Regions from separate parts of the Pseudodesulfovibrio cashew genome, predicted to be linked through region 2. Evidence: predicted binding sites of a transcription regulator. Region 2 holds the regulator's gene; each other region holds the start of a gene.
The links. The regulator sigma-54, encoded in region 2, starts transcription at its own class of promoters, with help from an activator protein. The targets are predictions, from matches to a motif close to CTGGCACGGNNNNTGCTT.
Positions count from the first base shown of each region.

Region 1: a site for sigma-54 is predicted at 5,183-5,200, ahead of GM415_RS08110 (periplasmic heavy metal sensor). Genes of this name have one in related genera too.
Region 3: a site for sigma-54 is predicted at 4,244-4,261, ahead of GM415_RS13140 (PEP-CTERM sorting domain-containing protein). Genes of this name have one in related genera too.

Region 1 covers NZ_CP046400.1:1,800,663-1,810,509, forward strand. The annotation lists gene GM415_RS08070 (hypothetical protein) at 1-805, shown strand, start outside; gene GM415_RS08075 (hypothetical protein) at 886-1,071, shown strand; gene fliJ (flagellar export protein FliJ) at 1,113-1,553, shown strand; gene GM415_RS08085 (MotE family protein) at 1,513-2,184, shown strand; gene GM415_RS08090 (riboflavin synthase) at 2,292-2,951, opposite strand; gene ribD (bifunctional diaminohydroxyphosphoribosylaminopyrimidine deaminase/5-amino-6-(5-phosphoribosylamino)uracil reductase RibD) at 3,022-4,170, opposite strand; gene GM415_RS08100 (deoxycytidylate deaminase) at 4,142-4,600, opposite strand; gene GM415_RS08105 (FmdB family zinc ribbon protein) at 4,782-4,991, opposite strand; gene GM415_RS08110 (periplasmic heavy metal sensor) at 5,277-5,798, shown strand; gene GM415_RS08115 (DUF4405 domain-containing protein) at 5,979-6,797, shown strand; gene GM415_RS08120 (two-component system sensor histidine kinase NtrB) at 6,804-8,756, shown strand; gene GM415_RS08125 (sigma-54-dependent transcriptional regulator) at 8,855-9,847, shown strand, end outside.
Region 2 covers NZ_CP046400.1:2,999,766-3,009,612, forward strand. The annotation lists tRNA gene GM415_RS13615 (tRNA-Ser) at 173-268, opposite strand; gene GM415_RS13620 (NifB/NifX family molybdenum-iron cluster-binding protein) at 360-731, opposite strand; gene GM415_RS13625 (nucleoside deaminase) at 814-1,269, opposite strand; gene GM415_RS13630 (phosphoribosylformylglycinamidine synthase subunit PurQ) at 1,318-2,133, opposite strand; gene GM415_RS13635 (CTP synthase) at 2,306-3,949, shown strand; gene kdsA (3-deoxy-8-phosphooctulonate synthase) at 3,950-4,759, shown strand; gene GM415_RS13645 (KdsC family phosphatase) at 4,752-5,279, shown strand; gene lptC (LPS export ABC transporter periplasmic protein LptC) at 5,280-5,888, shown strand; gene lptA (lipopolysaccharide transport periplasmic protein LptA) at 5,908-6,753, shown strand; gene lptB (LPS export ABC transporter ATP-binding protein) at 6,754-7,479, shown strand; gene rpoN (RNA polymerase factor sigma-54) at 7,725-9,131, shown strand; gene hpf (ribosome hibernation-promoting factor, HPF/YfiA family) at 9,163-9,702, shown strand; gene GM415_RS13675 (PTS sugar transporter subunit IIA) at 9,705-9,847, shown strand, end outside.
Region 3 covers NZ_CP046400.1:2,889,717-2,899,563, forward strand. The annotation lists gene GM415_RS13120 (DUF2867 domain-containing protein) at 1-73, opposite strand, end outside; gene GM415_RS13125 (iron-containing alcohol dehydrogenase) at 66-1,256, opposite strand; gene GM415_RS13130 (protein-disulfide reductase DsbD family protein) at 1,284-2,981, opposite strand; tRNA gene GM415_RS13135 (tRNA-Lys) at 3,191-3,266, shown strand; gene GM415_RS13140 (PEP-CTERM sorting domain-containing protein) at 3,475-4,215, opposite strand; gene nifJ (pyruvate:ferredoxin (flavodoxin) oxidoreductase) at 4,503-8,012, opposite strand; gene GM415_RS13150 (MFS transporter) at 8,362-9,847, shown strand, end outside.

The DNA of each region.
Region 1 (9,847 bases), 1.2 Mb from region 2:
GGAGCGCAAGACCCCCCTGTGGGACGAACTTGGCAATCTGGACAAGCCGGTCCTGACCCGCGGCAGCGAGTTCGAGGTCTGCACCCCGGACTCCTTTGGCGAGGCCTACTTCCGCTATGACCTGAACCGGCTGATCGTGCTGCTCAAGTACCAGGGCCGCAACGTGCTCATCTCCATCTCGGAGCAGGCTGACAAGTCCGACGTGGGCCGCAAGGGCGCCATCCTTGATGACAGCCAGTGGGATTATTTCTATTCCGGCATTGAAGGCCTCAACAAGGGTATGATCGGCTGGATGGACACCTACATGTACAAGTCTGCGTCCGTGCTCATCTTCGTGGAGCAGGACAAGGAGGCCAAGCAGTCCACCACCTTCCTGTTCAAGTGGCTCAAGGCCGGCTGGGCGGGCATGAACGTGGTCAAGCGCACGCACATCTACGACGGCACCCTGCGCTACGCCCGGAGCCTGATCAAGGTCCTGGAGAGCCCGGACCTGACCCCCGTCGAGATGACCGAGGGCATGCAGAGCGTGGCCCGGTTGAGCAAGCCCGAAATCGACTCGCTTATCGACCGGTACGCCAAGAACTTCGAGGCGCGCTTCAAGGACGACCCCAAGCTCAAGAAGAAGGAATACGCCAAGGTCATCGCGGACGGCGGCTATGCCGGCGTTCTGGATGCCGATGCGCGCAAGTCCGTGGTCTACCTGCAGAAGCTCAAGTCCATGCTCGGCATGGAGACCCTCATCGACGTCAGCGCCTCGCCGCTGGCAAAAAAGGGCGACGAGGCGGCAGTCGGTTCGGACAGCTAGCCAACCCGCGCGAACATCGTTATGCTGACGGCGCACCGCATATTGCGGTGCGCCGTTTCTTTTTTGCGCGGGAGGCGTTCATGAAGACCAGTGAAAGCGATGCCAAGTTCAAGTTCTGTCCGCTGCTCAAGACCAGCGACGACAAGATGAAGATGTGTCAGGGCTCCATGTGCATGATGTGGCGCTGGGTGCCGGACGAAAAGGGCGGCGACACCGAGGAGGGCTATTGCGGCCTGGCCGGAACGCCCTGCGCTTCCCTCAGCTGACCCGGCTTGCCCGGCCTGCCGGTTCGTGGCACAAGTGAGTCATGCCGAAGCCGTTTCATTTCAAGCTCGAAAGGGTCCTGGACTACCGCACCCAGCTGGAGGATCAGGCCAAGTCCGAACTCGCCCGCGCCCAGCACGCCTTTGACGAGCAGGCTGCCGTGGTCGACGATCTGCTGTCGCGTCAGGCCGCCCATCTGGCCAGCGAGGCGGAATCGCGCAAGTCGGCCAACGACATGTGGCTGTGGCGGCAGTACAAAGAGGCCCTGGAACGGGACGTGGCGGATGCCCGGTATCGCCTGAGTGAGTTGGAACTCAAATTGCATGATAGCCGCGAGAAGGCGGTGGCACGTTCCAGGGATCGTAAACTCCTGGAGAAGCTCAGGGAAACCCAAGCCAGGAAGCATCATGAAGAAGAAAGCGCCAGAGAAGAGAAGGAAAACGATGAAATGGCAACGCTCCGCCACCAATCTCAAGATTTCTAGGGTCCTGGCCAGTCTTGTTTTTCTGGCCCTTTTGAAGCTCGCCGTGTTCGGCATGCTCAGCGTCGATTCCGTGACGCTCAAGGTCATGGAGACCGTCATGCCCGACGACGTGGCCGTGGCCGCCGAAACCGGGACCCAGTCCACCACGCCCATCGCGGACAAGGCCGATTCCGAGGCGAATCGGGCCACAGCACGGGAAACCGAGGCGGACAAGCAGGCCGAAGCCGTGCGCACCGAGCAGGACATGCCCTCCGAATGGAAGGCGCTCAAGCGCAAGGAAGAGGAGCTGGCCGTCAAGGAGCGCACCCTGCGCGAGATGGAGGCCTCCATCAAGGCGGAAGCCCTGCGCGTTGAGAAGATGCACGCCGAGATGCGCCAGATGCTAGACGAGGCCAAGGAAATCAAGGACAAGCGCGTCAAGCAGTTGGTGGACATGATCTCCAACACCAAGGCCAAGAAGGCCGCCGAGATTCTCCAGACCATGGAGACCGAGCTGGCCGTCAAGGTTTTGTCAGGCATGCGCGGACGCCAGGCGGGCGAGATCCTCACCTTTGTTGAGGCCAAGAAGGCCGCCGAACTCTCCGAGCGTCTGACCAAGCTCCAGATTCCCTTCATGGACGGCAACCAGTAGTCGTTCACCCACGAAAGTAAAAAGGCCGTCCACCCGGACGGCCTTTTTTTTATGAATTTTCATCTCGAGCCGCCTCCGCGAAGCGGCACCAGAAAAAATGAATTGGTCTAGAAGCCGTGCTCGCGCAGATAGTCCATGGTGATGCCCTTGGCGGGCGTAGCGGGGTCGTCCTGGGCGGTCCAGGGCGCGACCATGCGTTCGACGTACTTGCCGATGACATCGGTCTCCATGTTCACCTTGCGGCCCGGGGTCCAGCCGGAGATGGTGGTGGCCTTCTGGGTCTCGGGGATGATGTTCACCTCGAGCCAGTCCGGTCCGCAGTCGTTGACGGTCAGGGAGATGCCGTCCAGGGCCACCGAGCCCTTGGGGATGACGTATTTGCCGTGGGCTGCGGGGAAAGTGAGGCGGTAGATGTTGGACTCGCCCGCGGGGCGGACCTCCGCCACCTCGGCCAGTGTGTCCACGTGTCCGGCCACGATGTGTCCGCCGAAACGGTCGCCCATGGCCATGGCCCGCTCCAGGTTGGCCTTGGAGCCCACCTTGAGATCGCCGAGAGAGGTGACGGACATGGTCTCGCGGCTGGCGTAGGCGGTAAACCATTTCTCGCCGAAAATTTCCACGGTCAGGCACGTGCCGTTGACGGCGATGGATTCGCCCAGTTCGATATCCGGGAGATCGAAGAGCGGTTCGATGCGCAGGCGTGTTTCCGCGCCCCGCCTTTCGACCGACGTGATTCGGCCCAAGCCCATGACCAGTCCTGTGAACATGATGATTCCTCGTTTGGTGCGTCGTTGCCCGACGTTGTAGCAGGGTGCGCTACGGGTGTAAATCGCGCCCCTATAGCGGGCGCATGGTCAGCAGCATGTCCGGTCCGGTGCGCTCGCTCTTGATGATGCGGAAGTCCATGGTGTCTTCCATGGTGACGTCCTGGCGGCCGAAGTAGGAGGACGGTGCCTGGTTGTCGCCGAGGATGCGCGGGCAGACGAAGTGGATCAGCTCGTCGGCCAGGCCGTGGGCCACGCACTGGAGAGCGAAGCGGCCGCCTCCTTCGATCAGGGTGGTGTAGCAGCCCAGGGAGTAGCGCAGCCGCTCGAAGCCCACGGACAGGTTGAAGCAGCGGGGACCGCCCGGCAGGGGCCAGACGCTGGTGCCACGCTGGCGCAGCTCGTCGGCCAGGGTGGTGGAAGCGGCGGCTTCGGTGGTCCACAGGATCACTTGTTCAGGTCTATCGCGCAGCAGGGTGTAGGCATCCGGATTGTCCGGCAGCCGCGAGGTGACGACCACGGCATAGGGCTGGCGAAAATCCGGGTCGAGCCCCGGAGCCCGGCAGGTAAGGCTGGGGTTGTCGGCGCGCAGGGTGCCGCCGCCCACTACCACGGCGTCCACGCGGGCGCGCAGTTCGTGCACGCGGGCAAAGGATTCCGGGCTGGAGACGGGTTCGGGCCTGAGGTAGCGGGAGGCGATCTTGCCATCCAGGGTGGCGGCCATCTTGATGATATTGAATGTGGAGTGGGAACTCTGCCAGAGCAGGAAATCCGCGATGAGATCCCGGCACTCCTCTTCGAGCACGCCGGTGATGACCTTGATGCCGTGCTCCTCGAGTTTTTCCACGCCACCGGCGGCCACGGGGTTGGGGTCGCGCGTGCCCACCACCACCTTGGCCACCCCGGCCTCGATCAGGGCCTCGGTGCAGGGCGGGGTCTTGCCGTGGTGGTTGCACGGCTCCAGGGTCACGTACATGGTCATGCCGCGCGGGTCCACGCCCTTGCTCCGGGCGTCGGCCAGGCACTCACGCTCGGCGTGCAGCGCGCCGTACCGGGTGTGGTAGCCCTCGGCCACGATGGTCCCGTCCCCTTCGGAGGTGTCCACAAGCACGGCCCCGACAGTGGGGTTGGGCGCGGTCGGGCCCTTGCCCTGTTCGGCCAGTTTGATGGCCCGGGCCATGAAGCCCTGGTCCCTAGAGAAATTTGCCCGGCATGAAAACATGGTTCACTCCGGCTTCGTCGAGCATCTGCTCGGACAGCTCGTCAGGGTAGTTCTCGGCGTAGTAGATGTTTTTCACTTCGCAGTTGATGAGCATCTTGGTGCACAGGATGCAGGGCTTGGTGGTGCAGTATATGTCGCAGCCGGTCAGGTCCAGGGAGTGGGTGGCCGCCTGGATGATCACGTTCTGCTCGGCGTGCAGCCCCCGGCAGAGTTCGTGCCGCTCGCCGGAGGGGATGCCCATCTGGTCGCGGAGGCAGCCCACGTCCTCGCAATGGGCTATATTGGTGGGCACGCCGTTGTAGCCGGTGGCCAGGATGCGCTTGCCGCGCACGGCGATGGCTCCCACGGCGCGGCGGGTGCAGGTGGAGCGCTGCGCCACCAGGTGGGCGATGCGCATGAAATATTCGGGCCAGGGCAGTCTGTCGGACATGGTGAATCCTCTCGCGCTATGATTTTGCCGGAAAACCCGTCTATCACTTCTTGGAATGAAAGGAAATCCCCGGCGTCGCGCCGTTGCGAACGGTTTTCCTCTTTTGAAACGAAAAAAGGGAAACATCCATGGGCGTTTCCCTTTTCTGATGGCACCCGGACCGGGCGCCGCACTAGATGCCTCAGCCTCCAGGCGAACATCCGCCGCTCCCTGCGGTCGGCATGGGGCCGAGCCCGGTGGCGCCGCCATCAGTCTGGACGGCGCAGGCGCTCATGAGCTTTTCGACCTGAGTGGAGCCGCATTTCGGGCAGGGCGGCAGTTCGTCCTGCGAAAAGACCAGCTCCTCGAACTCTGCGCCGCAGGCGCGGCAGCGGTACTCATAGATGGGCATGATGTCCCCTCGTGTAGTTGATGGTGAATGGCCTGAAAAAGATGGGGTCGGAATCCGCAAAGTCAAGCACGTTGCACTTGCACTTGTTACACAAAATGTGCAATATCGAGTGCATCAAGTTGCACAAAACTGAGAGTGCAACCGGTTCTTTGAATTGGTAATGTTTCAATTGAATCAGCCTGTTACAGTGTTTGGCACGTCCTATGCTTTGGCCATAGCAAGAAGACACCAGCACACTCTCTTCTTCCTCTGGCAAAAACATTTTTAACAACAGGAGACTGTATCATGACAAAGAAGAACATTACCATTACTTCCCTGGCGGCGGTGCTTGTCCTCGCCATGTCCGCCTTCGCCTTTGCCGGCCCCGGCTATGGGCGTGGTGGCTGCGGCGGTCCCGGCTACGGCCAGGGCGCTGCCTACACCCAGCTGACCCCGGAGAAGCAGGCCGCCGTGGACAAGATCTACGAGAAGTACGACGGCAAGTTCGACGAGCTGCGTACCGAGATGTGGACCAAGCGCGCCACTCTCCAGGCCATGATCAACGGCGGCAACGCCGATGAGGGCAAGATCGGCAAGCTCACCACTGATCTGACCAACCTTCGCGACAAGATGTGGGACCTGCGCAAGAGCATGTCCGATGAGTTGGTCAAGGAGACCGGCATCGAAGGTTTCGGTTACGGGTATGGTCGTGGCGCCTGCTCCGGTTTCCGTGGCGCAGCACGCTCCAACGGCGACTGCCCCGGCTACGGTCAGGGTTACGGTTCCCAGCAGGGTCGCGGCTACGGCCGAGGCATGGGCCGCATCTAGCAACGTATTTCCGCATTAACCCGGAAAACAGGATAGGGCGGAGCGGTCATTCACGGGGAATGCCGCTCCGTTTGCTTTGCCTCGGGGTGCGAATATAATGGACGGCAACAGTCAGAGACTACAGCAGATATCCATGTTAGGACTGGTTGTGTAGGAATCATTTTACTCCCGGAGGTTCGCATGTTGCGGAAAATAACGTCCCTCACGTCATTTCTTTCCTTCATCGTCACTCTGATCACCAGCGTCGTGCTGTACATCATCCCGCAGGGACGCGTCGCCTACTGGGCGAACTGGCACCTCATGGGGCTGTCCAAGGATCAGTGGGACGACATCCACATCACCGTGGGCACCCTGTTCGTGGTCGCGCTGCTGCTGCATATCTGGCTGAACTGGAAACCCATCATGGCCTACATGAAGAACCGTGCCCGTGAGCTGGTGGTCCTGACCCCGGCCATGGTTGTCAGCGTGGTTCTCACCCTGTTCGTGACCGTGGGCACCCTGTTCGACCTGCCGCCCATGAAGCAGCTGCTCGACGTGAGCGCCTCCATCAAGGACGACGCCGTGAACACCTATGGCAACCCCCCGTACGGCCATGCCGAGCTGAGCCCGCTCAAGAAGTTCTGCGGCTTCCTCGGCTATGACGCGGACAAGGCCCTGGCCGCTCTGAAGGCCGCCGGATACGGGCCGGATATTTCTCTCAACAGCCGGATCAAGGACATCGCCGCAACCAAGGGCGTCAGCCCGCAGATGGTCCTGAACGCTATCCGCGGGGATCAGGGCGGCGATCCGTTCCTCTCCCTGCCCGCGAATCCGCCCGAGGGCACCGGCAGGCTTAAGCTCACCGATCTGGCCAAGTCCTTTGGCCTGCCCATGGACAAGGTCCTCTCTCGCCTGGCAGCCAAGTCCATCCAGGCCGACGAGACCATGACCATGAAGGAAATCGGAAACAAGAACGGGCTCAGCCCCAAGGAAGTCTACGGCGCGTTGCGCGCAGAGTAGCGTCATATGGAAGTTCATTACAGCGGAAGAGAAAAAGGCCCCCTGGTCGCCCTGGTCCTGGCGCTCATCGTGCTCGGCCTGGGCAGCCTGTATCTGACCTGGCGTTCCATCGCGCACCAGCGCGAGATCGTGCAGGATCACATGATCATGACCGGAGCCTCCATCCTCCGCGGGGTGGACAACAACATCATGCGTATCGTGCGTAGCCTGCGAATGAATCCGCAGGCTACGCCTCTTTTCCCGGCCATGGCCGAGGATCTCTTCACCGAACTGGCCAAGTCCGAGGACATTCTGTTCATCACCCTCTACGACAAGGACGGCAAGCCGCTGGTGACCTCGGAAAAGGACAAGACCAAACCTGTCCTGGCTCTTCCCGACAATGTCACCGGAGAGATCGAGCCGGGCCGCGCCTGGCACGTCATGGCCTCATTCGACAAGCAGGCCGTGCTCATCTCAGGGCTCAAGGTACGACCCAGCGTGGCCGCGCTCAGCAGCCCGAGCCTGCGCAAGAACCTGGAGACCGAACTCGCCAAGCGGCGGGGACTCGGCCGGGGGCAGGGCATGGGCCAGAATATGGGGCAGAACATGGGGCAGGGCATGCGACCCGGCATGGGCCCGCTCATGGGGTCGGAAGAGATCGACGCGCCGCCCGTGTTCCTGGTCATCGGCTTCAACGCCGAAAAGCACCTGGCCCAGTTCCGCCAGTATCGGCGGGCCGCCACCTATCAGACCGGGTACGTCTTTCTGGCCGCCGTGGTGCTCTGGTCCCTGGCCTTCGCCTATCTCCGCCGACGCGGCGAGGGGCGCAAGCTGATCCGCATGGAGCGGTTCCAGAACAAGCTGCTGGACAACATGCCCGACGGCCTCGTCACCCTGTCCGAGACGGGCCGGGTCATGGCCGCCAACCGTTCGGCCAAGAAGCTGCTCGCCCCCGAGGGCGAGGACACGGTGCCGGAGATCATCGGGGCCGACTGGCGCGAGTTCTCCTTCGGCCAGCAGGCCGGAGAGGTGCATCACACCTCTTATGAATGGGAACAGTTCGACTACCAGGGCCGCCAGCTGGAGATTCTCTCCCTGCCGTTCCAGGCTAGCGACGTGGACGCCGCTCCCGAGTTGGGGCAGCGCCTGGTACTCATCCGCGACCGCACCGAAATCCGCTCCCTGGAAGAGGACCTGAACGAGGCCAAGCGGCTGGCCGCTATCGGCTCCCTGGCAGCAGGCGTGGCCCATGAGGTGCGCAACCCCCTGTCCTCCCTGCGCGGGTTCGCCCAGCTCTTCGCCACCAAGCTCAAGGGGCAGGCGCCGCTGGATCAGTACGCCGCCACCATGGTCCAGGAGGCGGATCGCCTCAACCGGGTGGTCACGGATCTGCTCTATCTGGCCAGGCCGCGTCAGCTCGCCCCGCTGGAGACCGATCTGGCCCAGGTGGGAGAGTCGCTCAGACAGCTCATGCGCTTCGATTTCGAGAACAAGCGGACCGAGCCGCACTTCGAGTTTGGCCCGGAGCCGGTCTACGCCGACCAGGACGCGCTTCGGCAGGTGCTGCTCAACCTCATCTCCAATGCCCTGGACGCCATCGCCGGGTGCGAGGAATGCGACAAGCCCGGCCATGTCACCCTGACTTCGGCAAGGGGCGAGGGCGGCGTCTGGATCACCGTGGACGACGACGGACCGGGCATGGATCCCAACCTTACCGACGACGTGTTCAAGCCCTTTGTCACCGGCAAGAAGACCGGCACCGGCCTGGGCCTGGCCATTGTCCAGAACATCATGCGCGCCCATCGGGGCAGGGTGACCATCGACTCCCGGCCCGGCGAAGGCACGCGGGTGCGGGTGTTCTTCCCGGACGGGGAAGAGCTCCGGGAAATCGACGATGCGGTGCTCATGGGCTCCGAGGAGGGCGCGGCCGAGGTCGCTGAGGAGACCGGAGCCGAGATCGCCTCGGAGGAGGCCCGATGATATTTCGTGTACATGCGACGCCCTGCCCGGTGCGGTGCGTCGCGGGATGAACCGACAACCTCCCAGCCCGTCCTGCGGAGCCGGGGGAGGCGAGCCATATGGAAGAACGAATTGTATTGATCGTGGATGACGAGCCCGGCCACCGCATGATGGTCCGGGCCGTGCTGGAGGACGACGGCTGGACCGTGCTGGAGGCCGACTCCGGCGAACGCGCGCTGACCGTGCTCTCCGAGGAGGCCGAGGCCGACACCTATCCCGACGTGGCCATGGTCGACATGAAGATGCCGGGCATGGACGGTATGCAGCTGCTCAAGGAGCTCCAGGTCCGGCGGCCCGGCATGCCCGTGGTTCTGCTCACGGCCTTCGGCTCGGTGGGCAGCGCCGTGGACGCCATGAAGAGGGGCGCGTTCGACTACCTGACCAAGCCGGCGGACAACGACGAGCTGACCGCCGTGCTGGGCAAGGCCTATGAATATCACAAGCTCCTTGAGGAGAACGCCCGCCTGCGTGCAGAGGTGGGCGGCGAGGTGGATTTCATCGGCGCGTCGCCCGGCATCGAGCGGGTGCGCGACCTCATTTCCCAGGCCGGGCCCACCGAGGCCACGGTGCTCATTCTCGGACCGTCCGGCACGGGTAAGGAGCTGGTGGCCGAGGGGCTGCACCGTGCTTCCAACCGCGCCGACAGACCGCTGATCAAGGTCAACTGCGCGGCTCTGCCCGACGACCTGCTTGAGTCCGAGCTTTTCGGCTACGAAAAGGGCGCGTTCACCGGCGCGGTCAAGGACAAGCCTGGCCGCTTCCAGTTGGCTGACGGCGGTACGCTCTTCCTGGATGAGATCGGGGAGATGCCTGCGCCGCTCCAGGCCAAGCTGCTCCGGGCCCTTCAGGAGAAGACCATCGAGCCGCTGGGGTCGGTCAGGACCGTCAAGGTGGACGCCCGGATCATCGCGGCCACCAACCGCAACCTCAAGGCCGAGGTCGAGGCGGGTCGATTCCGCGAGGATCTGTTCTACCGCCTGGCCGTGCTGGAAATCCGCATCCCTCCCCTGTGCGAGCGCAAGGAGGACCTGCCTCTGCTGGTCAGTTTCCTG
Region 2 (9,847 bases):
GACCAGAAAGTTCAAAAAAAGGTCGTAAGCCGAGTCAAATCAGATTGTTCCAACTCTCCGAAACTGTCAACCAGTAAGGATTGAACAGTGTGGTGTCGGGCGCAAAATCGTATGGCGTGATCAATCTTAACAAGAAAAAGGGGGTACGAAAAACTTCGTACCCCCAAAAATATGGCGGAGAGGGTGGGATTCGAACCCACGTGACGGTTACTCACCGCCAACTCGATTTCGAGTCGAGCGCGTTACGGCCGGACTTCGCTACCTCTCCTGGTGGCTTGCGCCGATGTGAAGTGGCTATATAAACAGACTCGGCGCGGCTGGCAAGAACTTTTGCCTGTCGCGCCAAGGTGTTTTCGGAATTACAGGTGTTCCAGGTCATGGTGGTCGCAGTCGTGGTGGTCGCAGGTGATCAGGTTGTCCTGCAGGTCGCCGGCGATCCATTTGGCGGCAACGTCCTGGATAGAGCCGGAGCAGCCGCGCACCACCTGGATGCCGCTGCCCTGGAGGATGTTCACGGCGCCTTGGCCCATGTTGCCGGCGAGCATGATCTTTACGCCTTTTTCCGCAAGGATCGGGGCAATGTTCGATTTGCAGCCGCAGCCCTCGGGGGAGTCCATAGCTTCGATTTTGACGATATTCTTTTCATCGTCCAGGGTCATCAGCGTGTAGTGGTCGCAATGACCGAAATGGTCGTCAATCTGCCCGTCACGGGTGGGAAGCGCTATCTTCATCTCTATTCTCCTATGGTTATGATCCGCCTTGGCGACATGTAAGTTCGATTTCGGCGCTGTAAAGAGCGGCGGGAGGAAAATGTTATCGTTTCCGTTTTTCCAGGAAAAAGCGTTTCAGCAGGGTGGAGCATTCCGACTCCATGACGCCGTGCAGGGTCCAGACCTTGTGGTTGGTGAAAGGCAGGGCGCTGCCGTCCATATTGGTGACCAGTGCTCCGGCCCTTGGGTCCAGTGCGCCCATGACCACACCTGTGACGCGGGCATGCAGGATCGCACCAGTACACATCAGGCACGGCTCCAGGGTCACGGCCAGAATGGTTCCTGGCAGGCGGTAATTTCCCATGGCTTCACCGGCCCGGCGTAGACAGAGTACTTCGGCGTGCCCGGTGGGGTCGTTCAGCGAGATGGGACGGTTGTGCGCCTTGGCGATGAGCTCGCCCGATGAAGAGAACAGGGCGGCCCCGATGGGGGCCTCACCTTCTGCCGCCGCCTTGCAGGCCTCCCTAAAGGCCACGTCCATCAGCGCGCGCCAGTCCATGCCGGCGGGCGGAGTTGGAATCGCAGGAGAGGCCAAACGCGTCTCCGGCTATTGGTTCTTCAGGTAGTTCACGCCCGCTTCCAGCATGGCCAGGCCGAGCGGCATGTTCGGATCGGTGCCGCGCGTCCAGGACGGATGGTTGGTCGGGTGGTTGTACGCTTCCGGGTGGGGCATGAGGCCGAGGATGCGGCCCGTGGGGTCGGTCAGACCGGCGATGCCCAGGGGTGAACCATTGGGATTCAGCGGGTATTCCTGAGTCGGTTCTCCGGTCTTCGGATCGACGTACTGAACCGCGTGCAGGTTGTTGTCGAGAATCGCCTGGAGCATGGCGTCATCCATGGGGATGATCTTGCCTTCTCCGTGACGGATGGGCACGTCAAGGTATTCGATACCCTTGGTAAAGACGCACGGGGAATTCGGGTTGGTTTTGAGACGGACCCAGCGGTCTTCGAACCTGCCGGAATCATTGTAGGAAAGGGAGACCTGGCGTTCAAAGTACTTTCCGCCGACGGCCGGGAGCAGGCCAAGCTTGCAGAGCAGCTGGAAACCATTGCAGATGCCGAGGATGAGCCCGCCCTTGTCAAAGAAGGTCTTGAGCTGATCCAGAACGGGGTTGCCGTCTTCGGTGGTGGCCCAACGCCAGCGCAGGGCCGCGGCCTGGGCAGCGCCGAGGTCGTCGCCGTCCAGAAACCCGCCGGGGCAGAGGAGGAAGTTGTACTTGTCCATGGTCACGTGGCCGGCGGCGAGATCGGAAAAATACACCACATCCGCGTTGTCGGCACCCGCCTTCTTCAGCGCATGGGCAGATTCCTCGTGGCAGTTGGTGCCGTATCCGGTAATAACAAGGGCATTGACGCGAGCCATGAAATTCTCCTCTTCGTATTGACTTTGTTGCTGTACCCTGCAAAATTTGCGAAGCAGCGTTTGCTGCGCCATTACATACGTGCCAGGCGCGCCACAGTCAACATGGAGAGTCCATGGGCGCACTCACTTTATATCCTTATAATTCAATTACTACGAAGGGGTTCTCGGTCATATGAAAACCAAGTTCATATTTATTACGGGCGGTGTGCTGTCCTCACTCGGCAAAGGACTCGCTGCCGCGTCCATCGGAGCACTGCTCCAGGCGCGTGGTCTTAAGGCGACAATCCAGAAGCTCGATCCATACATCAACGTCGATCCCGGTACCATGAACCCCTTCCAGCACGGCGAAGTCTACGTCACCGATGACGGCGCCGAGACCGACCTCGATCTGGGCCACTACGAGCGTTACCTGGGCACCGCCCTGAGCCAGCAGAACAACTACACCTCCGGCTCCATTTACAACTCGGTCATCCAGAAGGAGCGGCGTGGCGATTACCTCGGCGGCACAGTGCAGGTCATCCCGCATGTCACTGACGCAATTAAAGAGGCTGTCATCAACCTGCCCAACGGCGAGGATGTGGCGCTCATCGAGATCGGCGGCACTGTGGGCGACATCGAGGGGCAGCCCTTCCTGGAGGCCATTCGTCAGCTCAAGAACGATCTGGGCAAGGAAAACGTCCTGTACATCCACCTGACCCTGGTGCCCTACATCCGTGTCGCAGGCGAGCTGAAGACCAAGCCCACCCAGCACTCCGTCAAGGAACTGCGCAGCGTCGGCATCCAGCCCGACATCATCATCGGTCGCTCCGAGGTGGAGCTTGAGGAAGATCTCAAGAAAAAGATTGCTCTGTTCTGCGACGTGGACCAGGACGCCGTTTTCTCCGGCGTGGACGTCTCCTGCATTTACGAGGTTCCCCTGAAATTTTACGAAGAAGGCGTTGACCAGAAGATCGCCATCCTGCTCAAGCTCCCGGCCAAGAATGCCGAGCTGACCCCCTGGGAAACCCTGGTGCATACGCTCCAGAACCCCAAGGGTTCCGTGAAGATCGGTGTTGTCGGCAAGTACGTCGACCTGACCGAGGCATACAAGAGCCTGCATGAAGCCCTGGTGCACGGCGGCGTTGCCAATGAAGTTAAAGTAGAACTTGAATATGTGAACTCCGAGAAGATCACGCCCAAGAATGTTGAAAAGAAACTCAAGGGGTTGGATGGTATTCTCGTTCCCGGCGGTTTCGGCTCCCGAGGCGTGGAAGGCAAGATTCTGGCCATCAAGTACGCCCGAGAGAACAAGGTCCCGTTCTTCGGCATCTGTCTGGGTATGCAGTGCGCCTGCATCGAGTTCGCGCGCAACGTCATCGGACTGGAGAATGCCAACTCCGAAGAGTTCGATCCGACCACTGACAACAACATCATCTACCTGATGAAGGAGTGGTTCGACTTCCGTACCAAGAAGACCGAAGTCCGGGATGAGGAATCGGATAAGGGCGGTACCATGCGCCTGGGTTCCTACCCCTGCAAGCTCAAGAAGGACACGGTGGCCCACGCCGCATACCAGACCGTCAACATCGACGAGCGCCACCGCCATCGCTTCGAGTTCAACAACAAGTTCATCGAAGCCTTCGAGGAAAACGGCATGATCCTTTCCGGCACCGCGCCGGACGAATCCCTGGTGGAGATCGTGGAATACCCTGATCATCCCTGGTTCCTGGGTTGTCAGTTCCATCCCGAATTCAAGTCCAATCCCATGAAGCCGCATCCGTTGTTCCGCGAGTTCATCAAAGCTGCCAAGCTGGATAAGCAGAAGAGGGGCAACTAGTTGGCAAATAAAGATTTATATGCCGTAAGCCGGTCCGGTCCGTTCATTCTGGCCGGACCGTGCGTCATTGAGAGCCGGGAAATCGTGCTGCGTACGGCGGCCACGCTGGCCGACATCGCGGCGAGGCTCGAGCTTACGCTGGTCTTCAAGAGTTCTTTCGACAAGGCCAACCGCACTTCGGTGACCAGTTTCCGGGGGCCGGGCATGGACGAGGGATTGTCCATACTGGCCGAGGTCAAGCGTGAGACCGGGTTGCCCGTTGTCACGGACATCCATCACCCCGAGCAGGCCGCGCCCGTGGCCGAGGTTGCGGACGTCTTGCAGATCCCCGCTTTCCTCTGCCGACAGACCGACCTGCTGGTGGCGGCCGCCGCGACCGGGCGGGTGATCAACATCAAGAAGGGGCAGTTCCTGGCGCCGTGGGATATGAAAAACGCGGTGGACAAGGTCCGCGCCTCGGGCAATGACCGGGTGTGGCTCACCGAACGCGGTTCTACTTACGGCTACAATAATTTGGTGGTGGACATGCGCTCCATTCCGGAAATGAGCAAGTTTGACGTCCCGGTGGTTTTTGATGCCACCCATTCGGTGCAGTTGCCGGGCGGACTTGGCGGCAAGTCGGGAGGGCAGCGTGAATACGTTCCGGTGCTGGCCTCGGCTGCCGTGGCCGCCGGAGCCGACGGCGTGTTCATGGAAACCCATCCCGACCCGGACACGGCTCTGTGCGACGGGCCCAACAGCCTGCCGCTGGACGAGGCCGAGGCGTTGCTGAAACGGCTCAAGGCGATCTGGGAGTTGAATCATGGTTGATCGCGCGCTTGAGTTGGCGAAAAACATCAAGTTGATCGTTCTCGACGTGGACGGCGTTCTCACCGACGGCGGCCTGTATTTCGGCGACGACGGCTTGATCATGAAGCGGTTCAACGTCCAGGACGGTTTCGGCATCAAGCTGGCCCAGTCGGCCGGGTTGCATATCGGAGTTATCACCGGTCTGAACCAGAAGCCGGTTGAGCGGCGGGTGAGTGAGCTTGGCATCACGCTCTATTCGCCCGGCCATCACCACAAGGTCGCGCCGTTTCTGGCTATGTGCGAATCATTGGGTATCCAACCGGAACAGGCCGCGTTCATGGGCGATGACTGGATCGATCTCGGCGTCATGTCCAAGGCGGGCCTGGCGTTGTCCGTTCCCAACGGGTTGCCCGAAGTCATTGAAGCAGCAGACTGGGTTTCGGCTCGCAAGGGTGGTGAAGGAGCCGTGCGCGAGGCCATCGGCTTCATTCTTGAAGCGCAGGGATTGCTGGAAGACGCCAAAAAACAATGGGTTGAATAGATGAGAAAGCGTCCGGCGCTCTCCATTCTGATCATCTTTGCCGTGGGTATGACCATCGGCATCGCGGTCAAGACCTATTTTTTCAGTGATCCGCTGGTGATGGAACAACCGGCTCCGTCCACTGCCGACATGAGCCGTGAGGAGTTGCTCAACCAGGCGGACATCGTCGCTGAAGACATTGAACTGGTCCAGGGGAAGCAGGGGGCCATGACATGGAAACTCCTTGCCAAGACCGCAAAATACAACCAAAAGAGAAAGTTGATCGGCGTGACGCGCCCCCAACTCACCGCTTATTTCGGCGAAGACCGCAAGGAGGTCTACGTCAAGGCGGACCGGGGTGAGGTGGACCAGTCTAACGATAACCTGACGCTCTACGACAACATCACCGGGCGGTTCGGGGACATGGAATTGGTTGCCCAGTATCTGGATTACGTGGGAGCTATCAAGAAGGTTTACCTCAAGGGCGGCGTGACGGTGCGACGGCCCGACATGACGTTGACGGCCACTGCCGTAGAGATCGACCTTGTCAGCCGGGAATTGACGGCGGCAGGCGACGTCAAGGCGCTCATGGCCCCCGGCGGAATGCGGGATCTGCCATTCAACCAGTAGACAAAGGAGCGGGACTCCGATGAAAAAGATATATGCCATGGCGCTGACATTGCTATGCGGCCTGTTTGTCACCGGTGCGGCTCTCGCCGCCGACTGGGGAGAGATTCGCGTCGCCAAAAGCAACTTGAATGTGCGGGAGGGGCGTTCTCCCAAGACGGAGCACGTCCTCACCCTCGCCAAGGGGCAACGGGTCAAGGTCGACTTTCTCAAGGAGGGCTGGGTGGCTGTTTTCAATCTAAACGAACCCACCCGTGACGAATCCCGCGCCATCGGTTACGCCAACGACAAGTATCTCGAACGGGTAGAAGCGGCGCCTCAGGCTGCACCCAAAAGCGAGGAAAAGCCGGTCGTGGCGGAAGCCGAGGGAGAGGGTGAGGTTGTGGCAAACGTGGCCTCCGCACCGCCTTCGGCTACGGAAAACCTCGGCGTGGATTCCAATCGCATCCCGGTGAAGATATCTGCGGACAGGATGGTCTACGACGAGAGCGGAAAAGTGGTTTCCTTCGTGGGGAACGTGGTGGCGGAACACGGCGGCCTGACCCTTTGGGCAGATAAGCTCTCCGCCTATCTGTCGTCCAGCACCGGCAAGAAGTTTTCCGCAGACTCCATCGACCGCATCGTGGCCGACGGGAACGTCCGGGCCAAGAAGGGCAAGTCCGAGGGTGAGGCTGGTCGCGTGACCTATTTTGTTGCCAAGCAGATCCTCAAGATGGAGCAAAACCCCAAACTTCAGGACGGTCCCAACAGCCTGACCGGCGACGTCATCAATTTTTACGTTCGTGAGAACCGCAGCGAAGTGATCGGCGGCAACGGACAGCGCGTCAAGGCCATCTTCATGGCGCCGAGCAAGCTCAAGGTGCAATAGATGCAGTCAGGACTGGTCGCCACCAATCTCTCCAAGCGCTACGGCCAGAAAGAGGTCGTGCACGGCATTAATCTCGAATTGCACCCCAAGGAGGTCGTCGGGTTGCTTGGTCCCAACGGAGCGGGCAAGACCACGACGTTTTACATGCTTGTGGGCATCGTCAAGCCCAACACCGGCCAGGTGGTCCTCAGCGGCACCCAGCTTACGGAGAAGCCGCTGCACGAGCGGGCGCGCATGGGGGTAAGCTATCTGCCGCAGGAGAGCTCCATCTTCAAGAAGCTCTCGGTCCGGCAGAATCTGGAGATCATTCTCGAGCAGACGTCCCTCAATACCGCGGCCCAGAAGCGCCGGGCCGAGGAACTCATGGAGATGTTCACCATTACCAAGCTGGCGGACCAGGCGGCAATGTTCCTCTCGGGCGGAGAGCGCCGCAGACTGGAAATCGCCAGGGCTTTGATAATGGACCCTCAGTTCATTCTCCTGGACGAACCTTTTGCCGGGATTGATCCCATCGCCGTCATCGATATTCAGGAGATCATTTCCGTGCTCAAATCCATGGGCATCGGCATTCTTATTTCCGACCACAACGTTCGGGAAACACTCAATATTTGTGACCGTGCGTATCTTGTGTACGAGGGGACCGTCATCCTTGAGGGGACGCCTGCAGAGATCGTGCAGGATAGCCGCGCTCGTCAGATCTATCTTGGCGAAGACTTCCGCCTGTAACGCCTTTTCGGCACCTTTTTTACCTTTGGTGATTTACACCGTCATGAAAGGTTGGTACAATTCTTTCATGTGCCATATCTTCCACTTTTAATTCAATACTCACAACGAGTTAGCAGGATGTTCTTGCAACATTCCTCTCAATGTGGCATAGTTTATCTCAAGAAATCCAACTTCAATGATGGAAAAAGTATTTTGCAGATAGAATTGTATATATGCGCGTTTGCCGCGGATGAGGCCTGATAACTATGGGCCTTGAACTCAGGCAACAACTCAAGCTTTCTCAGCAGCTGGTCATGACGCCCCAGTTGCAGCAGGCCATCAAACTGCTGCAGCTTTCCCGTCTTGAGCTTCTGGAAACGGTGCAGCAGGAACTCATGGAGAATCCATTTCTCGATGAGACCGAGACCGAGACCGAGATTCGGGAGAAGGAAACCCTGACCGAATCCCAGGCCGAGGAAGAGCTTGTACGCACAGCCGACTGGGAAAATTACCTGGGCGAGTTCTCCAGTACCTCCAAGCAGGCCATGGCTCGTGACTCCGAGGTGCCGGAAGAGGGGCTTTCCTTTGAGGCTCGGCTGGCATCCAAGCCCTCACTTGAAGGGCATCTCAACTGGCAGATGCGGCTTTCCAATTTTACCGAACGGGAAGTGGCCATCGGTGAAACCGTTATCGGCAATGTGGACCACAACGGGTACCTCCAGGCCTCCAACGAAGAGATCATGTCCATGGTTTCGGCCACTGAGGAGGAGATCGATTCCGTGATCGAGCGGATCAAGCGTCTCGATCCCGTTGGTGTGGGCGCGCGTACTCCTCAGGAGTGTCTGCTCGTCCAGATGGAGGTACTCGGTTACGATGACCCCATTCTCGAGTCGCTGGTCAGGGATCACCTTGAGGACCTGGAAAAGAACCGTTACAAGCCCCTGGCGCGAAAGTTCAAGATTTCCATGGAAGAACTCAAGGAATACCTTGATCTCCTCCAGACCTTGGATCCCATGCCGGGCACCAATTTTTCTTCCACCGAGCCGCATTACGTCAGCCCTGACGTCTTCGTCTACAAGTACGGCGACGAGTTCGTGATCATTCTCAACGAGGATGGTCTGCCTCGCTTGCAGATGAATTCTTTTTACATGGATTCCATGAAAGGCGCCAAAGACAAGGAAAAGGACTATTTTCAGGAAAAGATGCGTTCTGCCGCATGGTTGATGAAAAGTCTGTACCAACGCCAAAGAACCTTGTATAAAGTAGTTGAGAGTATTGTCCGTTTTCAACGGGAGTTCTTTGAAGAGGGCGTAACCAAGCTCAGACCATTGATACTTAAGGAGGTTGCCGAAGATATCGAGATGCACGAGTCCACGGTGAGCCGCATTACCACAAGCAAGTATGTGTCCACGCCGCACGGTATTTTCGAGTTGAAGTTCTTCTTCAACAGTGCGCTGGATTTGAATGACGGTTCCCAGGTGGGTTCGGAAAGCGTCAAGGCGCTCATCAAGCAGATGATCGCCGAGGAAGATGCGAAGAAACCACTGAGCGATGAAAAAATCGGCGAGATACTGAAGGAGAAGCTGGATGTTAACATCGCCCGGCGCACCGTCGCCAAGTATCGTTCTGCAATGGGTATCGCCTCATCTTCAAAGCGCAAGCAATACTTCTGATCTTGTTGGACTTATAACCAGGAGGTAGAGTATGAACATAAGCTTCACTTTCAAGAACTTCGACCCGTCTGATCATCTCAAGGGTTATGCGCAGAAGCGTTTTGAAAAGGTGGCCAAGTTCGTTTCCGACTCCGAGGCCGATCTTCAGGTGAACCTGCTGGTCGACAAGTTCCGCCATAAGGCAGATGTCATTCTCAACGCGGACGCAATCCATATATCGGCATATGAAGACTCCGAAGACATGTATTCCACCATCGACATGGTGCTCGACAAGCTCGAGGCGCAACTGCGAAGGATGCGCGAAAAGATGAAGGATCGCCCCCGGCAGGCGCGGGGCAACAAGGTGATGATGAACTTCCTCTCTTTCGAGGAGACAGCCGGCGTTTCCGGCCCGACCATTGTGGGCACCGACTCTTACGAGGCCAAGCCCATGTCCGTGGACGAGGCGGCGGAACAGCTCAATTCACTCGATAATGAATTCCTCGTTTTCCTCAATGCGGAGACCGAGGGTGTCAACGTAATCTATAAGCGGAAGAACGGCGACTACGGCCTGATCGATCCTGGACACTAATTATGAAACTCGGTGACTACCTGGTGAAGGATCTCATCCTTCCCAACCTCACCTCCGATTCCAAGTCGGGGGTACTGATGGAACTCATAGCCCCTGTGGGCAAAACCGAACCCGAAGTGGACACGGACCATGCGGTCCGTGTCCT
Region 3 (9,847 bases), 110 kb from region 2:
CGGCCCCTTGGAAAAGCGGCTCCAGTTCCGGCAAGGAAGAAAGGTAGCGCATCGAGGCCGAAGAATCACTCATAGGCCGCCTCGTAAATGGCGATGACGTCTTCAATACCCATGGAGACCGGCGTGATGTCGAAGAGCGCACCCATGGTGGTCAGCGCGTTTTCCGCCAGGAAGGGTATCTCTTCCCGGGTTACGCCATAGTCCGAAAGTTTCTCGTCAGCCAGGCCGGTTTCGGTGATCAGCTTGTCCAAGGCATCCAGGAAGGCCACACCCGAGACTTCCTCCTCCAGGTTTTCTTCCAGGGTGTCACCCATGGCCAGAGCCAGATCACCCAGCCGCTCTTCGCCGCGCGCGGCAAGGAAACCGAAGTAAGCCTTGGAGATGAGCACCAGACCGGCACCGTGGGGCAGGTCGGGGTGGAAGGCGGAAAGCGCGTGTTCCAGAGAGTGATGGGAAATGCAGGAAGAGTATGACTCGCACAGGCCTGCCGCAGTGCTGGCCCAGGCCATGACGGTGCGTGCTTCGAGGTTTTCCGGGTTGGCAACAGCCTCTGGCAGGGTGTGCGCGATGAGATGGACCGCCTCCAGGGCGAGCATGTCGCTTGCAGGCTGGCGACAGGTGGCGAGGTAGGCCTCGGTAGCGTGGAAAAATGCGTCCATTCCCGTGTAGGCCGTCTGCCTCGGCGGCACGGAGATTGTCAGGACAGGGTCCACAATGGACAGGGCCGGGAATGTGGAGTCGTTGCCCCAGCCGATTTTTTCTGCCGAATCCGAGCGAGTGATCACGGCCCATGGGTCCGCCTCGGTGCCGGTGCCCGCCGTGGTCGGGATGGCAACCAGGGGCAGGGCGTCCCTTTCCGGCATCTTGCCCCCGCCGCTTCCGGACTGCATGTAATCCCAGTATGTTCCCGGGTTGGCCGCCATGAGCGCGATGGCCTTGGCCGAGTCAATGGTTGAGCCGCCGCCAAGGCCCACGAGGAAGTCCACGCCGGTCTCTCTACATATCTTTGCGGCTTCATCCACATCATCTGATTCCGGGTTGGGTGCTATCTTGTCGAAGACGATGGTCTGGACTTCCTGTTTTGCCAGGAGCCCCTGAACCCGCGAGAGATACCCCTGTTTGATCATGGCACCGGATTCGCCGATGACGATCATGGCCTTTTTGCCGCGGGGCAGGTACGGGGTGTCACCCAGTTGGTCCAGGGTGTCCGGCCCGAAGACCAGGCGGGTGGGCATGAAGTATTGGAAGTTGAGCATGAGGGGTCTCCTTGTGAATGGTGTGGGCTACTTCTCCCACGATTTCAGGATGCTTTCAAGTTGAGACTCGGTGAATAGATCACGCAGCACCAGCGGGGAGTGGACCTCGCCCGGCCTGAAGAGTGCTGCCGTCGGGATGGACATGGACCCCAGGGCGCGGAGCACCCCTTCTCCTTCCATCGAACGTTCCGTGAGGTCAACCCGGATGAAGGTGACGCCGTACTTGCTTTTCCAGCGCCGGATGTTTTCGGGAGTGAGTACCGTGGCTTCCAACGCTTTGCAGGTGGGACACCAGTCCGCCGTAAAGTCCAAGAAAATTTTTTCCTTTCCTAACTTTTCCTTGAAGATAGCAACTTCGAAGGTTTCCCAGTTGTTGCCTTCCACGGTTTGGGGCGTTGTCCATGCGATGGTCCCGGCCAGGAGCAGCAGACTGAGCATGCGGATGCCCCATTTTAAGGCTGCGCCTGTCGAACGCATGCGCAGCCAGAGCCAGCCGCCCAGCAGTAACGCCCAGAGCGGGGCGAGGACGCGAATCCAGCCGGTGCCGAGAGCGATGCCCGCCAGGTAGAAGGCCGTGCCCACGAGGAAAAAGGCGATCCCCTTTTCCACATATTCTATCCATGGCCCTGATTTGGGCAGGAAACGGGAGAGGCGCGGGTTGACGATCAACAGGATATAGGGGGAGGCCATGCCTACCCCGATGGAGATGAAGACCGTGGCGATGACGGCCCCGCCCTGGACCAGAGCCCAGCTGAGCACGCCGCCCAGGAAGGGGCCGCTGCAAGGGGTGGCGAGCAGGGTAGTCAGGTTGCCCGTGAAAAAGGCCTGGACGCGGGGATTCCTGCTTTCGTTGCCGAACTTGAGGTCGATGACAGGCAGGTGAAATAATCCGAACAGGCTGAGGGACAAGGCCATGATAACAAGGGCCACGCCAAGGACGAGCCATTGCTTCTGGAACAGTGCACCCCAGGCCTGGCCCGTTGCGCCCAGGACCACGGCCAGCACAAGGAAGAAAGTGAGGATGCCTAAGGCGAAAAAGGTGTTGTGTTCACGGAAGGCCTGAATGCGTTCCTCCTCGCTCTCCATGGCGGTGGAGTTCAGGAGGGCGGAGAGCTTCAGGCTGACCACGGGAAGGACGCACGGCATGATGTTCAGGATCAGTCCTGCCAGCAGTCCCATGAGCACAGCGGACAGCAGGCCCGTTACCTCGAGACCTGGTTGCAGGTACCGGGGGGAGAAGTCCCATGTCGCGAATGTTTCCTCTTCAGGGGGAAGGGCTTCGGTTTGGGAGGCTTTGTCGGAGGTTGTCGATGCCAGAGTCTGGTATGCGGGCCACCACTCCTGTTTTTCGGCAGGGGGAAGCGAAGCCGTGTCTATACCCTCGCCGAAGGTCAGGTCACGGCGTACCGGGACGCATTTGGTTGGGTGGCAGAGGAGCAACTCCAGCCGCAGGGAGGCGGGAAGCGTCCCTCCTTTGGGCAGGATGATGAAAAGTTTGGTTCCACTCAGGTACTTGTTGACCATGATTGACGGATCGTACGTATCCGGTTTGCGGACTCCTTTCGGGTAGACCACGGTAAGGTCTTTGCCGTCCGCCGTGGTCCCGGTTAGCTGGGTTGGTTTGCCCATCTCTCCGGGAACATTGGAGTAGGCGTACCAGTCCGGCTCCATGTCCAGAGAGAGAGTTATGACGGTCTCGCCAGCCTCTGTTCTGAATGCGTGCATGGGCATATCCAGCGGCAGGCTGGAGGGGGAAATTTGCGCATTGGCCGGGGTCCAGGCGAGGCAGAGGATGAGCGTTATAAACAGTATGGTAATCTGCCGGGTTAGCTTCATTTCGATCCTATGTGAAAAAAGTGAAAATTTGTTGTTGACAAATGTGACCGTGGCTTATAGATATCTCTCCGTCGTGAGGGCAACCCGCGGCACCGAGTGGGTCACTAGCTCAATTGGCAGAGCAGCGGACTCTTAATCCGGAGGTTCAAGGTTCGATTCCTTGGTGACCCACCACTCAGACTACCAAGCCCGGCTTCGGCCGGGCTTTTTTTGTGCCCTGTTTTCAGGGTGGGTGCTGTTATTTTTTGTGTTTGCATCAGGTAGACAATGTACCCGGAGCGGAGTGGGGTGACAAGATAAACGAGGGGTGGAGGCAGCTTTCGTCCAAAGACAAAGGGCGTCCACTTGGTGGACGCCCTTTGTCTTTGATTGATGTCTGGTGTCAGCCGAGAATGCGCTTGCGCCCGATGCCTACAAGGCCGAGCAGGCCTGCCGCGAGCAGGACGAACGTGGACGGCTCGGGAACGGAGCCGATGGTATCTTCGGAGACTTGCTCAACAGACCCGATGGTCATGTCGTCGAAACCGAATGCGTCGGCGTATGAGCCCCCTCCGAGATTGGAAAAGGTAATGGAAGTAAAAGGGTTGTCTGTGTCGATAAGGCCCCAGAAAAGAACCGAACCGCCGGTTATGCCGAGGGTGTGCGGGACTGCGTATTCTGTGGCTCCGGCAAAAATGCTCAACTGGCCGCTGAAGTCGCCAATGTCGATGCCGTAGAAGCCGAAAGCGGCCACAGGGGTGTCGAAGTTGATGATGAAATCATCTGAGTCCGCATCCCAGTAGTAATCACCGGACGTGCCGTATCGTCCGTAATTGTTGGTCGACCCAGCGGAAACATAATTAATCTCTCCACCGCCCGTCAGGGTTGCGGTTCCGGCTCCCGGAAATGAAATTGCCAGGGGAGCTGAGGTGCCGTCGGAATAACTCTCGAAGTCTTCCGTGCCGGTGCCGGTCAAATGACTGAGAAAATTGGCTTCTGCAGCTTGGGCGTTGTTCCATACTCCCAAAGCAGTTGATTCTCCCACACCTTCATCCTCACCAAAAAACACCTGTTGGTATGCGAACGCGTTGGCGGCAAAAAGTACCAGGGCGCTGCATATGGTTGAGAAGAGAAATTTTTTCATATTGGTATACTCCTGGTTTTAATTTGCTAAGCAAGCTATGTGCCAAAGTATATAGGTAGTAATTTTAGGCTGTTGTGGTTTTTATGCAATAGCGTTTATTAAGAAGTGTAAAGAGATTCGTCCCTGCGTGTAGAAAAAGTTAACATAGGTAAGGTTGAATAACAGCCATAGATGGCGTTGCTGCCCTGGTGGTTGTCATCGATTGTGGCGGAGGGAAGAGAGGCACAAACAAGGGGACCCCGGCAGCGCCGGAGTCCCCTTATTATTAACGTTGGCAGTAGAGTGATCTACTTTTCTTCGCAGGCGCCTTCGGCCATGTGTTTCAGAGTCTCGTAACGGTCGTTGAGATCCTTTTCGATCTTTTCGCGGTATTCCTGAGAGAACTCGGGGTAGAAGCGTTCCAGCATGGCGTAGCGGTTTTCACCGGAGAGGAATTCCTGGAGGGTTCCGTCCGGGGCCTTGGATTCCAGGATGAACGGGTTCTCGCCCTGGTCGGCCAGTTCCGGGTTGTAGCGGTAGAGCGGCCAGTAGCCGGAATCGACCGCGAGCTTCTGTTCGAGCTGGGTCTTGCCCATGCCCTTCTTGATGCCCTGGTTGATACACGGGGCGTAGGCGATGATCAGGGACGGGCCGGGGTAGGCCTCGGCTTCCTTGACCGCCTTGAGGAACTGCTGCTTGTTGGCGCCCATGGCCACCGAGGCCACGTATACGTAGCCGTAGGTCATAGCCATACGGCCCAGGTCCTTCTTGCCCGTGGTCTTGCCTGCTGCGGCGAACTTGGCGATGGAGCCCAGCGGCGTGGCCTTGGAGGACTGGCCGCCGGTGTTGGAGTAGACTTCGGTGTCCATGACCAGGACGTTGATGTCCTTGCCGGAGGCCAGAACATGGTCCAGGCCGCCGTAGCCGATGTCATAGGCCCAACCGTCGCCGCCAAAGACCCAGACGGACTGTTTGGTGAACAGGTCGGACATGTCGGCGATTTCTCGCAGCGCTTTCTTGCGCGTGCCCTTGAGAGCGGCCTTAAGCGCGTCGCCGGTGGTCTTGGAGCCCTCGGCGTCGCCCTTGGCTTCGAGCCAATTCGTGAGCGCGGTCTTGATCTCGCCGGTCTCGTTTTCTGCTGCCGCCTTGGCCAGATCGGCGAGGTGGGTGCGGCGCTGGTCCGTGGCCATCTCGATGCCGAAGCCGAACTCGGCTGCGTCCTCGAAGAGGGAGTTACCCCAGGCCGGGCCGTGGCCGTCAACGTTGGTGCAGTAAGGCGAGGTCGGTGCGGATGCACCCCAGATGGAAGAGCAGCCGGTTGCGTTGGCGATGACCATGCGTTCGCCGTAGAGTTGGGTAATGACCTTGACGTACGGGGTCTCGCCGCAGCCCGCACAGGCTCCGGAGAACTCCATGAGGGACTGGCGGAACTGGCTGCCCTTGACCGTATCACGGCCGAAGGCGTCCTTGTATCCGATGGTTTCGGTGTAATCGAAGTTGGGAACCTGCTCGACGGTCTGGGTGGCGGTGGGCTTCATGACCAGCGCCTTTTCCTTGGCCGGGCAGATGTCGGCGCAGTTGCCGCAGCCCATGCAGTCCAGGGAGTTGACCTGCATGCGGTAGTGCATGCCCTTGACGTCCTTGCCCTTGGCTTCCTGCGTGGCGAAGGTCTTGGGAGCCTTGGCCAGCTCTTCGTCGGTGACGAGCACCGGACGCAGGGCGGAGTGCGGACAAACGAAGGCGCACTGGTTGCACTGGATGCAGTTGTCCACGATCCATTCGGGGACCATGATGGCAACGCCGCGTTTCTCGTACTTGGAGGTGGAGAGGGGCATGGTGCCGTCGTGGGAGAAGGCGGAAACCGGCAGGGTGTCGCCCTTCTGGGCCAGGATGGGCCGCATGACGTCCTTGACGTAGGCGGGCTCTTTCTTGGCCTTGGGCTTGTCGTCGGAAAGGTCCTTCCAGGCGGCCGGGACTTCGATTTCGATGATGGCGTCCGTGGCCTTGTCCACTGCGGCGTTGTTCATCTCGACGATCTTCGGTCCCTTCTTGCCGTAAGCGGCCTCGATGCCGCCCTTGAGCAGGGCCACAGCCTTGTCAAAGGGAATGACGTCGGCCAGTTTGAAGAAGGCGGTCTGCATGACCATGTTGATGCGCCCGCCCAGGCCGACTTCACCCGCGATCTTGACCGCGTCAACGGTGTAGAACTTGAGGTTTTTCTCGGCGATGGTCCGGCGCATGGCTGCGGGGAGCTTCTCGTCCATGTCCGCAGCGGTCCAGGGACAGTTGAGCACGAAGGTGCCGCCGTCCTTGATGCCTTCAAGCACGTCGTAAAGGTTGACGTAGCTCGGGTTGTGACACGCGATGTAGTCCGCCTGGGTGATCAGGTAGGTGGACTGGATCGGCTTCTTGCCGAAGCGCAGGTGCGAGATGGTGATGCCGCCCGATTTCTTGGAGTCGTAGGCGAAGTATCCCTGGGCGTACAGGTTGGTGTTGTCACCGATGATCTTGATCGCCTGCTTGTTTGCGCCCACGGTGCCGTCGGAGCCGAGACCCCAGAACTTGCACTGGACCGTGCCCTCGGGGGTGGTGTCCACGCAGTCGCAGTCGAAGAGGGAGAGGTTGGTGACGTCGTCAAGGATGCCCACGGTGAAGTTGTGCTTCGGTTTGGACAGCGAGTCGTAAACCGCCTGTGCCATGGCCGGGGTGAACTCCTTGGAGCCCAGGCCGTAGCGGCCGCCCACGATCTTGGGTGCGTTGGCCTTGCCCGCGTACGCGGCGCAGACGTCCAGGTAGAGCGGATCACCAAGGGAGCCGGGCTCCTTGGTCCTGTCGAGGACCGCGATCTTCTTGACCGTCTTCGGGATGGCCCTGAGCATGTGCTTGATCGAGAAGGGGCGGAACAGGCGGACCTTGACCAGGCCGACCTTTCTGCCCGTGGAGTTAAGGTAGTTGACGGCTTCTTCGATGGTTTCACACGCGGAACCCATGGCGATGATGATGCGGTCTGCCTTGGGATGGCCTACGTAGTCGAACAGTTTGTAGCGGCGCCCGGTGATTTTGCCCACTTTCTTCATGTAATCGGCGACGATGTCCGGGATGGCGTCGTAGTACGCGTTGACGGTTTCGCGGCCCTGGAAGTAAATGTCCGGATTCTGGGCTGTTCCGCGAACGTTCGGGTGTTCCGGATTCATTGCCCGTTTGCGGAATTCCGCCAGCTTGTCCATGTTCAGCAGTGGTTTCATGTCTTCGTAATCGATGACCGCGATTTTCTGGATTTCGTGCGAAGTGCGGAAACCGTCGAATGCGGACATGAAGGGCACCGAGGCCTCGAGGCTAGCCAGGTGCGCTACCAGGGACAGGTCCATGACCTCCTGGACGGAATTGGAAAAGAGCATGGCGAAGCCGGTCTGGCGGGTAGCCATGACGTCCTGGTGATCGCCGAAGATCGACAGGGCATGGGCCGCAACTGCGCGCGCCGAAACATGGAAAACGCCGGGGAGAAGTTCGCCCGAAATCTTGTACATGTTGGGGATCATCAACAGCAGTCCCTGGGAGGCCGTGAAGGTGGAGGTCAGGGCGCCGCCGGCCAGGGAGCCGTGGACCGCGCCTGCCGCGCCGGCCTCGGACTGCATCTGACGGATCTGGACCCGTTGGCCGAAAATGTTCTTTCTTCCCTGGGCCGCCCATTCGTCGGCAATCTCGCCCATGGGTGTTGAGGGTGTGATGGGATAGATGGCGGCAGTTTCCGACATGGCGTAAGCCACGTGTGCTGCGGCGGTGTTGCCGTCCATGGTCTTCATCTTCTTCTTGGGCATTTCTCTACTCCGAGTTTGTAATTGAACCGCTACATCAAGGGAGCCGCCATCCGGGGGCGGGCAGCCTTGACATGAAATCCGCCTCTCTCAATGACGGGGCAATCCGGACGAGGTGTAGACCGGGACCCGAGGTTGGACCGCATGAGGGGGATTTCATTCTCGAACGATTTTTGTCTCTCTTTATGCTTGTATGGTCAAGCCCTTTTGCTACCGTTGCCCGGTCAAAGAGAACCACTTACCGAAATGTGTTCGGTGAAAGGGAACGTCGGAGAGGAAGCGCGGAGCTGATAGCCCCTTGCCAAGAATAGCGTTTTCCGGTCAGACTGACGGAACTTTTCGAGGATCGCGAATGACGGTGAAGGATGGAAGTATATCTCAGGGACGGCGGTGCGTGCCCGGTGCGATAATCGCGAGCGGATTTTTCGCTGCCTTGGGCATGGCGCTTGTCTCCTTTACCCTGCCGTTGGCCAGCCTGGATGCGAGGGTGAGTGGCGCATGGCTCGGCACGGGGTTCGCCGGATTTTTTCTGGCACGGCTGCTGGCCGGTCCCCTGGGAGGCCTCTGGGCCGACAGTGGCGGGGCGCGCATGCCGCTTCTAGCTGGCGCGGCTATCGGGGCGCTTGCCCCGCTTGCGTATGTCGCGCACCCTTCGGTATCAGCTCTCTATTTTATCCAATTCGTGCTGGGCGGTGTCTCAGGCCTGATTCGTCCCGTGGGCCTGGCCGTGCTTGGCGGCAGCGCCCCCTCCGGCTCGGAGGAAGGGTGGTTTGCCGCCCATGTGCTGGCGTTCAATGTCGCCCTGTTTACTGGCCCGCTTCTTGGCGGATTCCTCTATTGGAACAGGAGCATGGAGCCGGTGTTGGCCGGGGTGGTGGCTTGCATGGTCGTCGCTCATTTGTGCGTTTTCGCGGGAGTGCCAGCCTCGGTCCGTTCGAAGCGGACTTCTGTAGGCGCCGAAGATAATTCTCCGGTCCAGAGGGAGCTCGGAGTGCTGCTCCTGGCTGTGTTCGGGCGTTCTCTGGGACTCGGTCTTTTCATTGCCTTTTATCCCCTGTTGCTCACCATGCGGGCAGGCAAGGCGCCCTTGCTCGTTGCAGCCCTCTTCGCTTTGCCCAATCTGGTGGTCTGCGCAGGTCTGTTTCCCCTCCGTCGGTTAACCGCCCGGTATTCAGGCGTTGCCGTCACCGTAGGAGGGCTGACGCTCAGCAGCCTGGGCTTGTTTGGCGCAGGGATCGGCACTGATATTCCCGCATTTATTTTCAGTGGCGCAGTCATGGGGTTGGGCACCGCTCTTTCCATGCCCGCCTCCATGAATTTGATATCTCGAACTAGGCAGGGGCAGGGGCGGGTGTTCGGCGTGGCCCATGCGACCACCGGCGTGGGGCTTGTCCTGGGGCCGTTGTTGGGTGGGCTGATTCTGACCTGGTCTGGCTCCTTCGGTCTTGCCTTTGAACTGGCGGCTTTGATCGGAGTTCTTTGCTGCGTGCCGTTGCTCTGGAGTAAAGGCGGTGGCGGAGTAAGCAAACTCGCGCGCTGGGCAAAAGGAGTCTTGGCGGTCCTGGCTGCGACTTTGCTGATAGTGGGCCTCGCCCGTGTGGACGCTGCCCTGAACGTAGTATCCATACCTGACGACGGGTTGTACCGCTTTACCGACATGGCCATGGGTACGGTGGTGCACCTGACCCTGGATGCGGACAGCCGGAAAGCTGCAGACGATGCCGCCCGCAAGGTCCTGGCATATATGCATGCGGCCCGGGCCGACCTGGATTTCCGTGACCCCGAGGGCTCTGTGGGGCGTATTAACCGGGGTGCGGGAAGCTATTACGTCGAGCCGA